DNA from 2 places in the Kitasatospora sp. NPDC127035 genome. Region 1 is predicted to be linked to the other one. Evidence: riboswitches for the same ligand, from Rfam matches in the RefSeq annotation. Region 1 holds a riboswitch; the other holds the start of a gene.

Region 1 (5,767 bases):
AGGGGGGTGGTCGGCACGCCGATCGGGCCGGAGGAGGCGGACTGCGACCCGCGCACCTTGCCCTCGCCGTCGGCTATGACGACGGCGTCGCCGCCGACCACCGGCAGGCCCTTGTAGCTGCGCTCGTAGGCGACGGAGTAGAGGCCGGCGAGCCAGGGGGTGACGGACTGACGCTCGTACGTCTCGCCCGGGCCCTTGGCCAGGGCGTCCAGACCTGCCGCGGCCGCCTGGTCGGCGGCGTTCACGGCTGCGGTCAGCGCGCTCGGCGGCGCGATGGCCGACGGGCCCGGGTCGGCAGCGGCCTGCCCGACCGCGGTGGCGGTGAGCATGCCTGCCAGGACGGCCAGGGTGGTGCCCGCCGTCAGTAATCTGCGTTTCATTACGAGGCTCCTCGAACGTGGGGGTGCTCGACCGCGGACGGGTGTGCCGGAAAGGCACTCACCGCGGGCCGCATGGGGGACGGCCGTTGCGGGCGTCCGCGCTCGGGTGCCGGAACCCTCACACGCCGTCATGCCACGGTCAACGGGTTCGGCGAGCACTTCGAGCTGTTGGCAAGTTCTGTCAAGCCGCCCACCCGGTAACGGTGTTGGGGTTCGGAAGGGCAGCGTGGGAGGCCAGGGCACGTGCAGAGGTTGAGACCAGCTGGTGGAGAGGTTGAGACCAGAGGGGAAAAGTGGTTAAGACCACGTCATGTACGGAGGGGTCCTCCGTCCAGTACCGTCCTCCTGAGCGGACCTCCCCACCGGAAGGCCCGGGAGCGCACTCGGGAGGGCAGCCCCGTTGCACCGGAACCGCGGCGCGGCGACCCTCGCCGAGGACGAACTCTGGCGTGCCTTCGGCCTCCGCCTGCGGCAGTGGCGCCGCCGCGCGGGCCTCACCCAGGCCCAGCTGGGCGCCGAGATCGGCTACGACCACACCGCCGTCAGCAAGCTCGAACACGGCACCCGCCGCACCAGCCCGCGCCTCGCCGACCGCCTCGACGACCTCCTCGCCGCCGGCGGCGAACTGCGCACCGCCTGCCGACGGGCCGAGGACGGCGAACCGGAGGACGGCGCCGGGCTGCCGGCCGACTGGGCCCGTCCCCCGCTCCCCGGCCCGCCCGTCTCCCTCGTCGGCCCCGCCCTCCCGCCCTCGCTCACCGCCCGGCCGCCCGAGCGCCTCCCCGACTACGGACTGCTCTGTCCGCTGCACGACGCCGACGGCTGCGCCGTCCCCGAAGCCACCGACCTCGCCGCCCTGCACGCCGCCTTCCGCGCCGCCGACCCCGAGACCGCCCCGCCCCTCGACCCCGACACCGCCCACGCCCTCACCGGCCTGCTCGCCGCCCACCTCCGCGCCGGCGAGGCCCCCACCGGCCCCGGCACCGCCGCCGTCGAGGAGACCCTCCGGGTCATCCTCCGGCGCCTCGCCGCCCACCCGGCGGGCCTGACCCGGCGCCCGCTCGCCCGGCTCGCCGCCGAGTACGCCCACGCGGCCGGCGCCCTGCGCATGCAGGACGGCCGCAACGCTACCGCGATGGCCTGCTTCGACCGCGCCCTCAGCTGGTCCGAACTCGCCGGGGACCCCGCCACCCAGGTCGCCGCGCTCAGCGACATGAGTGCCCTCGCCCGCCTCGACGGCGACCCCGCCGCCGCGCTCGGGTACGCCCGTGAGATGGCCCGGGCGGCGCCGGGCCGGCACTGGGCGGGGGCGATGAGCCAGATCGGCCAGGCCCGCGCCTACGCGCTGGCGGGCGACGTCCGCGCCACCGTCCGGCACCTCGCCCGCGCGCGGCTCCACCTCGACCACATCGGGGCCCACGACGAGACGGACGCGGCCTGGCTCTCCATCGCCTCGATGCGGCTGCGGGTGGAGGCGGGCGCCGCCGCGGCACTGCGCGACGCGGCCGCCGCCGCCGGGGACCTCCGGCTGGCGCGCCGGGCCGTGGACGCCGCCGAGACGGCGCTCGCCCTCCTCGCGCCCGACCAACTGCCCTCCGCCCGATTGCTGTTCACCGTCCGGGTGGCGGACTGCCTGCTGGTGGCGCGCGACCCCCGGGCGGCGGCGGAGCTGCTGGGCCCGGTGTTCGCGGCGGACGCCGGCGGGGCGGGGCTGCCGGCGCTGGTGCGGCACGAACTGGCCGGGCTACGCGAGCGGCTGACGGCGCACGGGCTGGCGGGGTAGGGGTCGAGGGCACGCCGGCACGGGACGGTGCGGGTGGGACGGCGGGTGGGACGGCGGGCGAGGGCGCGCGCCGGAGCGGGACCGGCGGGGCCGTGGCGGGATCCTTGCGGGGCCGGGTGATCGTGCCGATCGTGTGTCCGGTCGTACCCGAGCGGGGACCGGGCCGCCTCGCCTGCCGGTGACAGGGGCCTCACCCGGGCCCCGGGCCCGCCGGGTGAGGCCGCCGGTGCCCTTCGCGCACGGTCGGCCGGGCCCCGGAACGGCCCCCGGGCAACCGGCGGACCGTCAGAGCGGAACCCGCCGGTCCGGACCTCGCCGTCCGCCCACCGACCCACTGTGGCAGCGGTGTTGCGGCCGGATTGCGCCCCGTTTCGCGGCGGTGCGGCCGACGTCCGGACCGGCGGATTCGTGGACGCCGAGGGCGGTTCCCGCAATTGACGGGATCGGCGGCGCCTTCCTAGACTCGGACCGGCGAAGAATGTCAGCCACGGGCCCCGGCCGGCTGACTGGCAACCCCCACACTGCGGTGGGGTGCCCCGGGGATAAGCCGGGTGACGTGGCGTTCCGATGACGCGTCGTCACAAGCGCAGTCATGGCCCGGTTGGGCTCGGGGGACGGAGAAGGTCGTGGAACAGCGGGCGGGCGGACGCAACGCCGCGGGCCTCAGGCTGGTGGCCAGGCTCGACGTCGACCTGCTCCGGCGCGCCAGCTCCCTCTGTCGCTGACGCCGGTCGGCCGGCCGGGCAGTGCTGCCCGCCTCGGTCGGTCCGTCCGATTCCCTCGCCCACGACCCCGTGCGAGGAGGAGCGCCCAGCGGCCCGACCTCCCGTGCGCATTGCTCCAGGAGAACGGATGCCCACCTTCCCCGCGCCCCGAGACCCGTCGAGATCCCTCCCGGTCGGCCGGGAGCCCGAGTACCGGAGACTGCGCGACGCGTTCGACCGCTGCGCGGCCGGCGCCGGAAGCGTGATCGTCCTGCACGGGTCGGTCGGCAGCGGCCGCAGCGACCTGCTCTACGCCTTCACCGACACCGCGGCCGAGCGCGGCGCGCACGTCCTCGTCGGCACCGGCTCGCCACTGGAGCGGGAGTTCCCGCTGGGGCTGGCCCGGCAGCTGCTCCAGGGCGCCGACCTCGAACCGGAGGAGGCCGCCGCGGCGGAGTCGCTGCTCGCCCAGGGCGCCGCCGAGGGGGCCCGCCCGGTCCTGCCGGACGGCCCGCAGGGGCAGCTCACCCAGCGCACCCTGGAGGGCCTGTTCCGGTTGGTCCGCCGGCTGGCCGAGCGCGCCCCCGTCCTGATCGCCGTCGACGACCGGCAGGACGCCGACCCGCAGTCGCTGGAGTTCCTGCTCTACCTGGTCCGCCGTACCCGCAGCGCGGGTGTGCTCACGGTGCTCAGCTCGCGCGAGACCATGACCCCGTCCAACCCCTTCTTCGAGGTCGAACTCGCCCGCCAGCCGCACCACCAGCACATCCGCCTCGACCTGCTCTCCGCCGACCTGGTCGCCGAACTCCTCCGGGCCCGGCTCGGCGCGGCGTCCGCCCGACTGGCCGTCGAGGCGCACGCCCTGACGGGCGGCAACCCGCTGCTCGTGCACAGCCTGATCGGCGACCAGGAGACCGCCGGCGTCCCGGACGAGCTGGTCGTCGGCGAGGGCTACCGGCGCGGGCTGATGCACTGCCTGCACCGGATCGACCCGCTGGCGCTGCACTACGCTCGGGGCGTCGCCGTGCTCGGCGCGTCCGCGACCCCGGACCTGCTCGCCGAACTCCTCCTGCTGGCCCCGGACTCGCTGCCCAGGGCGCTCTACCTGCTGCACGCGGCCGGTCTCTTCCGGGACGGCGGGTTCCGCCATCCGACCGCCGCCGGGGACCTGCTGGCCGCGATGCGGCCGGTCGAGCTGGCGGCCCTGCACCAGCGGGCCGGCCGGCTGCTGCGCGCGGCCGGAGCGGCCGACGCGACCGTGCACGGGCACGCACGGGTGGCGGAGGGGCACCTGCGCAGTTCGCTGTCGGCTGCCGGCAGTGCCTCCGGCGAGGTGCCCGGACCGGGCGCGGGCACGGGGGGCGGCGCGGGCACCGGCGCGGGCACCTACGGCTGGCCGCCGGGCCTGGACGGGACCGGCGGTGCCGGCCCGGTCGGTGGAGTCGGTGGTGCCGGGAGCACCGGGGGCTTCGGTGCTACGCCGAGCGCCGTCGGAAGCGTGGCCGCGAGCGCCCTCGGGAGCGCCGCCGGCTTCGGCGGGGCGTGGACCGCGGACGACGCCGGCCCCGTCGGGGGGACGGAGGGCGGCCTGTCCGGCTGGCTCTCCGGCGACCTGTCCGGCAGCCTCTCCGGCCACCTGCGCGGTGACCTGCGTGCTGACCCGCACCGCGACCCGCACGGCCACCCGTCCGGTGGGCCGACGGGCGGGCCGATCCGTGGGGTGGCGGACCGGGCCGACGGGCTCCACAGCACCGGAGGGTTCGGGCCCGAGGCGGGCCACGGCCCCGTCGTCGGCGTGCTCGGTTCCTTCGGGACGGCGGCCGTCGAGTGCGTGCCCACCCTGCCCGGCACGGTGACCGACGCGGCCGCCGCGCGGCGGCACGAGCTGAAGGTCGTCCGCCACCACTTCTGGCACGGGCGCACCGAGCAGGGGGTCGCCGCCCTCGCCCGGTTCGAGGCCGAGCCCGGCAACGCCGCCCCCGCCGAGGCCCTGCGCCACTGGCTCGCGTACTGGTACCCGGGTCTGCTGCCCAACCCGGCCCGCCCGCAGCCGGGCCGGCCGACGACGGCCGACCACCGGGGCGACGGCATGCGCCTGCTCGCCGCCCTGCTGGCCGGCACGGTCGCACCGGAGACGGCGGTCGTCCAGGCCGAACTGATCCTGCGCGCCGGGCGGCTCGGCGGTGTCCGCACCGAGTCGCTGACCGCCGCGCTGACCGTCCTGCTCTACGCCGACCGGGCCGACCGGGCCGCGCACTGGTGCGGTCCGCTCGCCGAGCGGGCCGGGGCCCGCTGCGGCGCCAACTGGCACGCCCTGCTGGCCGCGTTGCGGGCCGAGGCGGCGTTGCGCCAGGGCGACCTGCGGGCCGCCGACGAGGCCGGCCGGGCGGCCTTCGCCCACGTCCGGCCGGAGGCCTGGGGGGTGGCGGCCGGGCTTCCCCTGGCCACCATGGCCGCCGCCCGTACGGCGGCGGGCCTGCACCAGGACGCCGCCCACTTCCTGGAGCTGCCCACCCCCGAGGGGATGGCCCGCACCCCCGCGGGGCTGCACCACCGGTTCGCGCTCGCCGGCCACCGGCTGGCCCTCGGGCGGGCCGAGGAGGCGCTCGCCGACTACCGCGCCTGCGGTGACGCGATGGCCCGGTGGGGCCTGGACCACCTGCCCGCGATCGCGCCCTGGCGGCTCGGTGCGGCCCGGGCGTACCTCGCTCTCGGCCACCGCCCCACCGCGGCGGCCCTGGCCGACCAGCAGCTCGCGCGACTCGGCCCGGCCGGACACCCGCGGGTCCGCGGTCTGGCCCTGCGGATCCGCGCGGCGGCGGGGGAACGGTCCGAGCGGACCGAGCTGCTGGAGCGCTCCGTCGCCCTGCTGGAGGAGGCCGGCGCCGAGGCCGACCTCT
Region 2 (5,767 bases), on a different contig from region 1:
TCACAGCGGTCATGCCGGCCTCCGAGACGGCGTCCAGCGTCTTGAGGCCGTCTCCGGTGTTGATCGCGACGGTCTCCTTCGACGGGTCCAGCTGTCCCGTCTCGACCAGCTTCTTCAGCACGCCGACGGTCACCCCGCCCGCGGTCTCGGCGAAGACGCCCTCGGTCCGGGCCAGCAGCCGGATCGCCGCCACGACCTCCTCGTCCGTCACGTCCTCCACCGCGCCACCGGTACGCCGGGCGATGTCGAGCACGTACGGGCCGTCGGCCGGGTTGCCGATCGCCAGCGACTTGGCGATGGTGTCCGGCTTGACCGGCCGGATCACGTCGTGGCCGGCCTTGAACGCCGCCGACACCGGCGAGCAGCCCGCCGCCTGGGCGCCGAAGACCCGGTACGGCCGGTCCTCGACCAGGCCGAGCCTGATCAGCTCCTGCAGCCCCTTGTCGATCTTGGTCAGCTGCGAACCCGAGGCGATCGGGATCACGATCTGCTCCGGCAGCCGCCAGCCCAGCTGCTCGCAGATCTCGTACGCCAGCGTCTTGGAGCCCTCGCCGTAGTACGGCCGCAGGTTGACGTTGACGAAGCCCCAGCCCTCGCCGGCCGGGTCACCGATCAGCTCCGAGCAGAAGCGGTTCACGTCGTCGTAGTTGCCCTCGATGCCGACCAGCTCGCCGCCGTACACCCCGGCCATCACGACCTTGCCCTGCTCCAGGTCGTGCGGGATGAACACGCAGGACTTGAAGCCGGCCCGGGCCGCGGCCGCGCCCACCGCACCGGCCAGGTTGCCGGTCGACGAGCAGGACAGCGTGGTGTAGCCGAAGGCCCGCGCGGCCTCGATGGCACAGGCCACCACGCGGTCCTTGAAGGAGTGGGTCGGGTTGCCCGAGTCGTCCTTGATGTGCAGCTGGGCGGTGAACCCGAGCTCGCGGCCCAGGTTGTCGGCCTTCACCAGCGGGGTCCAACCCGGGTTCAGGTTCGGCTTGGAGGCGACGTCGGCCGGCACCGGCAGCAGCGGAGCGTACCGCCAGATCGACGCCGGACCGGCCTCGATGCGCTTGCGCAGTTCCTCCGCGCCCTCGCTGCCGAACTCGTAGGCGATCTCCAGCGGGCCGAAACACTCCACGCAGGCGAAGCTGGGGCCGAGCGGGAACCGGGTGCCGCACTCGCGACAGGACAGCGCGGCGGCGGGGCCGAGGTCAACGGTGACGGGTGCGGCGGTGTCGATAGCCATGATGGCGGAGGCCTCTCTCCTCATCTTCCCCGTGACGCGGGCGCGCCACAGGCCGGAATTGGCACCTGTCCCGCCGGCGCTGTTGACAACAGCCGCGCGAGAAGGTTGCCGGGACGTCAACGGGCCGTTCCCTCAGTCCCTCTGGATGAGCTCTGTGAAGTTGTGGTCATGCTCAGCGGAGACCCCGGCGTGCGAAGGTGCGACCGCTGTACGAAGACTGTATCCGAAGGCGTCAACCCCGAACGGGATCGTCCGCCACGCGAGATGACCCGTCCCATCCCACCTCGCCGAGGAGAGAACAGTGCCCGCCGAACCGATCCCCGCGCTCCTCCCCGAGACGGCGTCCTGGCTGCGCCGACGCTCGTGGAGCGCGGCCGACCGCCCGGTGGACGTCCTGCTGGCGGCCAAGCGCGCACTGGGCCCGGCCGGCACGGTCAGCGTCGTCCTCCCCGCCCTGGACGAGGAGGCCACGGTCGGCGACATCGTCCGCACCATCCGCCGCGAGCTGGTGGAACGGCTGCCGCTGGTCGACGAACTGGTCGTGGTCGACTCCGGCTCGGCCGACGCCACCGCCGCGGTCGCCGCCGAGGCCGGTGCCACCGTCGTCCACCGCGACACGATCCTCCCGCGGCTGCCCGCCGCCCCCGGCAAGGGCGAGGTGCTCTGGCGATCGCTGCTGGTCACCCGCGGTGAGATCGTCTGCTTCGTCGACGCCGACCTGCGCGCGTTCGATCCCGCCCTGGTCTCCGGCATCGTCGGCCCGCTGCTCACCGACCCGGACATCCACCTGGTCAAGGCCATGTACGACCGCCCGCTGGAGACCGACGGGGCGGTCGTCCCGGCCGGCGGCGGCCGGGTCACCGAACTGGTCGCCCGCCCCCTGCTCAACCTGCACTGGCCGGAACTCGCCGGTTTCGTCCAGCCGCTCGGCGGCGAGTACGCGGCCCGCCGTTCCCTGCTCGAACGCCTGCCCTTCCCGACCGGCTACGGCGTCGAACTCGGCCTGCTCGTCGACGCCCTGGAGACGGCCGGGCTGGACGCGCTCGCCCAGGTGGACGTCGGCGTCCGCCACCACCGGCACCAGGACGGCCAGGCGCTCGGCCGGATGGCCGCCACCATCTACCGCACCGCCCTGGAGCGGCTCGACCGCACCCACCGGCTCAAGGCCGCCGCCGACCTGGTCCACCCGCTGCTCACCCAGTTCACCCGCGACCCGGAGACCCGCGCCTTCACGGCCCACACCCACCCGGTCACCGCCACCGAGCGCCCGCCGATGCACACCGTCCCCGAATACGCCACCCGGCGCTGAGGGGTTTGCGACCCGGGACCCCCGGCAACCAACCAACCATGGGCGATCTCACGACCGAACGTTCGAATTCGACCGGCACTGCCCCCGTCCTGGTGGCGTCCAACCGGGGACCGGTGTCCTTCGGCACCGCGGACGACGGCACGCTGACCCTCCGCAGAGGCGGCGGCGGCCTGGTCTCGGGGCTCTCCGCCATCGACGACCCGGACGCCGTCTGGGTCTGCGCCGCCCTCTCCGACGCCGACCGCAGGGCCTCCCGGGAGGCCCCCGACGGACGCCTCGACCGGGCCGGCCACGACGTCGGCGGGCAGGCCGTCCGGATGCTGGACATAGACCCGGAGACCTTCGCCCGGGCCTACAACGGCGTCGCCAACTCGACGCTCTGGTTCATCCACCACCTGCTGTACGACACCCCGACCGCGCCCGCCTTCGACGCCGACTTCCGCACCGAGTGGCAGGCCTACACCGCGTACAACGCCGCCTTCGCCGGGGCCCTCGCCGCCGAGGCCGCACCCGGCGCCGCCGTCCTGGTCCAGGACTACCACCTCTCGCTGACCCCGGCGCTGCTCCGCGCCGCCCGCCCCGACCTGCGGATCGGCCACTTCTCGCACACCCCCTGGGCCCCGCCCGAGTACTTCCGGCTGCTGCCCGACGACATCGCCGAGACCGTCCTGACCGGCATCCTCGGCGCCGACCGGGCCGGGTTCCTCACCCGGCGCTGGGCGCTCGCGTTCGCCGACTGCTGCGAAGCCGTCCTCGGCGCCGCCGTCGACCGCGACGCCCTCACCGTCACCCACGAGGGCCGCACCACCCACCTCGGCGTGCACGGTCTCGGCGCCGACGCCGGCTTCCTGCGCGAGCGCGCCCACCGCCCGGACGTCGACGACCGCCTCGCCACCCTGCGCGCCGCCGTCGGCGACCGCCGGACCGTCGTCCGGGTCGACCGCACCGAACTGAGCAAGAACATCGTCCGCGGCTTCCAGGCGTACCGGCACCTGCTGCGCACCCGTCCCGAGTGGCGCGACCGGGTGGTCCACATCGCCTTCGCCTACCCGTCCCGCACCGACCTCGCCGAGTACCGCGCCTACACGGCCCGGGTGCAGGCGCTGGCCGAGGAGATCAACGAGGAGTTCGCCACCCCCGGCTGGCAGCCGGTGATCCTGCACGTCGACGACGACTTCCCGCGCTCGCTGGCCGCGTACCGGATGGCCGACGTCGCCCTGGTCAACCCGATCCGGGACGGCATGAACCTGGTCGCCAAGGAGGTCCCGGTGGTCTCCGACGACGGCTGCGCCCTCGTCCTGTCCCGCGAGGCCGGTGCCCACGCCGAGCTCGGCGAGGACGCGCTCACCGTCAACCCGTACGACGTCGTCGCCACCGCCGAGGCCCTGCACGCCGGGCTCACCATGCCGGCCGGCGAGCGCGCCGACCGCACCAAGCGGCTCGTGGCCGCCGCGACCGCGCTCCCGCCCCAGCAGTGGTTCCTCGACCAGCTCAACGCCCTGCGCTGAGCTCCTCCCCCAGTGCCGCCAGCAGTTCCACCACGCCGGCCGGGCCCGGGACCACCAGGTCCGCCCGGTCGGCGAGTTCCCGCACCGGCGCGTCCCCCACCGCGCCGCTGCAGACCGTCACGCCGGCCAGGCCCTCCCCGCGCAGCTTCTCCACGGCCGCGAAGGCCGCGACGTCCCCCAGGTCGTCCCCCGCGTACAGCACGGACCGGGCGCCGCGCTCGCGCAGGAAGCCCTCCAGTGCCGCCCCCTTGTCCACCCCCGGCGGTCGCAGCTCAAGGACCAGCCGACCGGGCTCCACCACCAGGCCGTGCTCGGCCGCCAGTGCGCCGACCGGTTCCACCAGCCGCTCGAACGCGACGGCGGGCTCGGCCGTCCGCCGGGTGTGCACGGCCAGCGACCGGCCCTTGTCCTCCACCCACGTCCCGTCCGGCGCCCCGGCCGCCGCCAGGACGTCCGGCAGCGCCGCCCGGACCGCGGCCACCCCGGGGTGCACCGGCGGCGCGGTCAGCTCACCGGCCTCCCAGCGCTCCGCGCCGTAGTGCCCGAGCACCACCACCCCGCCGACCTCGGCGAAGCCCCCGTACTCCACCGCCAGCCCGGCCGGGCGCCCGGTCACCACCACGACCGCCCCGACGTGCGGCACCAGGCCGCGCAGGGCGTCCGCCGCGCCCGGGTGCGCCCGGGCACGGCTCGGGTCGGACACGATCGGTGCCAGCGTGCCGTCGAAGTCCAGGGCGACCACCGCCGCCCGCGGCTCTTCGAGCAACGCCGCCAGGCCCGCCCGTCCGTCGTCCGTCAGCGGTCGCGCAATCTCAGCAAGGCCCATGACAGGGACCGTACCCGGGCCGGACGGGGGTCATCCGTCGACGCGGCGGTCGGGCTCCCGGGTCGGGCGCCGGGGCGGCGCCCGCCTACCGTGCCGCGCGCCGGGCGTCCCGGACCCGCCGGAGCCGGTTCACCAGCACCGGCGCGTGCGCCAGTGCCTCCGGTCGGTCGAGCAACGCGTTCAGCAGCTGGTAGTACCGGGTGCTGGAGAGTCCCAGCTCCTCCCGGACGGCCCGTTCCTTGGCGCCGGCCGTCCGCCACGACCGGCCCTCCAGCTCCAGCACCGCCCGGTCCCGCTCGTCCAGCTCACCCGCGCCCATGCCGGCCAGCCTACTTGCGGAGCCTCGCGGCCTCCTTGACGGCCGTCTGCTGGAGGTCCTCCAGGACCGGCTTGGGGTCGGCGGTCGCGGCCGCCCCGATCCCGGCCTTGATCCGGTTGGAGACCTCCACCCAGGCCGGGTCGCCGAACGGGTAGAAGCTCGCGTTGCCCAGCCCGGCCGCGAACTGCTTCAGGGCCTCGTGCTTGGGGTCCTTGCTGATCGCGTCGAAGGCGTCCTGGGTGACCGGCAGCAGGTTGTAGGTCTCGTCGAACTTGAGCTGGTTGTCCTTCGCGTAGACGAAGGAGAGGAACTTGCGGATCTCGTTGCGGTGCCCGTTGGCCTTGAAGGCCATCATCCAGTCGGCCACCCCGAGGCTGCCGGTCTTCGCCAGGCCGTCCTTCTTCGGGATCGCCGTCGTGCCGAAGTCGATCTTCCCCTTGGCGGCCATCCGCAGCAGGGTCGGGTGCCCGTTCAGCATCGCGACCTTCCCGGCGGCGAAGTCGCTGAACACGGGGGTGCGGTTCATCTTGCCGGGTTCGGGGTAGGTCAGCCCGGTGGCGACCAGGTTGGTCCT

Evidence for each region. A riboswitch is a leader RNA that binds a small molecule or an ion and turns the genes downstream of it on or off. The one in region 1 is predicted to bind S-adenosylmethionine.
Region 2: another riboswitch for S-adenosylmethionine. It lies ahead of thrC (threonine synthase); the one in region 1 lies ahead of ACFWIC_RS18025 (AAA family ATPase).

Annotation. Positions count from the first base shown of each region.
Region 1 is NZ_JBHXDN010000023.1:504-6,270, reverse strand. It holds gene ACFWIC_RS18035 (M28 family peptidase) at 1-380, opposite strand, end outside; gene ACFWIC_RS18030 (helix-turn-helix transcriptional regulator) at 781-2,163, shown strand; SAM riboswitch class IV at 2,634-2,756, shown strand; gene ACFWIC_RS18025 (AAA family ATPase) at 3,016-5,767, shown strand, end outside.
Region 2 is NZ_JBHXDN010000066.1:2,177-7,943, reverse strand. It holds gene thrC (threonine synthase) at 1-1,231, opposite strand, end outside; SAM riboswitch class I at 1,249-1,383, opposite strand; gene ACFWIC_RS32580 (glucosyl-3-phosphoglycerate synthase) at 1,533-2,540, shown strand; gene ACFWIC_RS32575 (trehalose-6-phosphate synthase) at 2,579-4,048, shown strand; gene otsB (trehalose-phosphatase) at 4,032-4,874, opposite strand; gene ACFWIC_RS32565 (DUF3263 domain-containing protein) at 4,960-5,193, opposite strand; gene ACFWIC_RS32560 (extracellular solute-binding protein) at 5,204-5,767, opposite strand, start outside.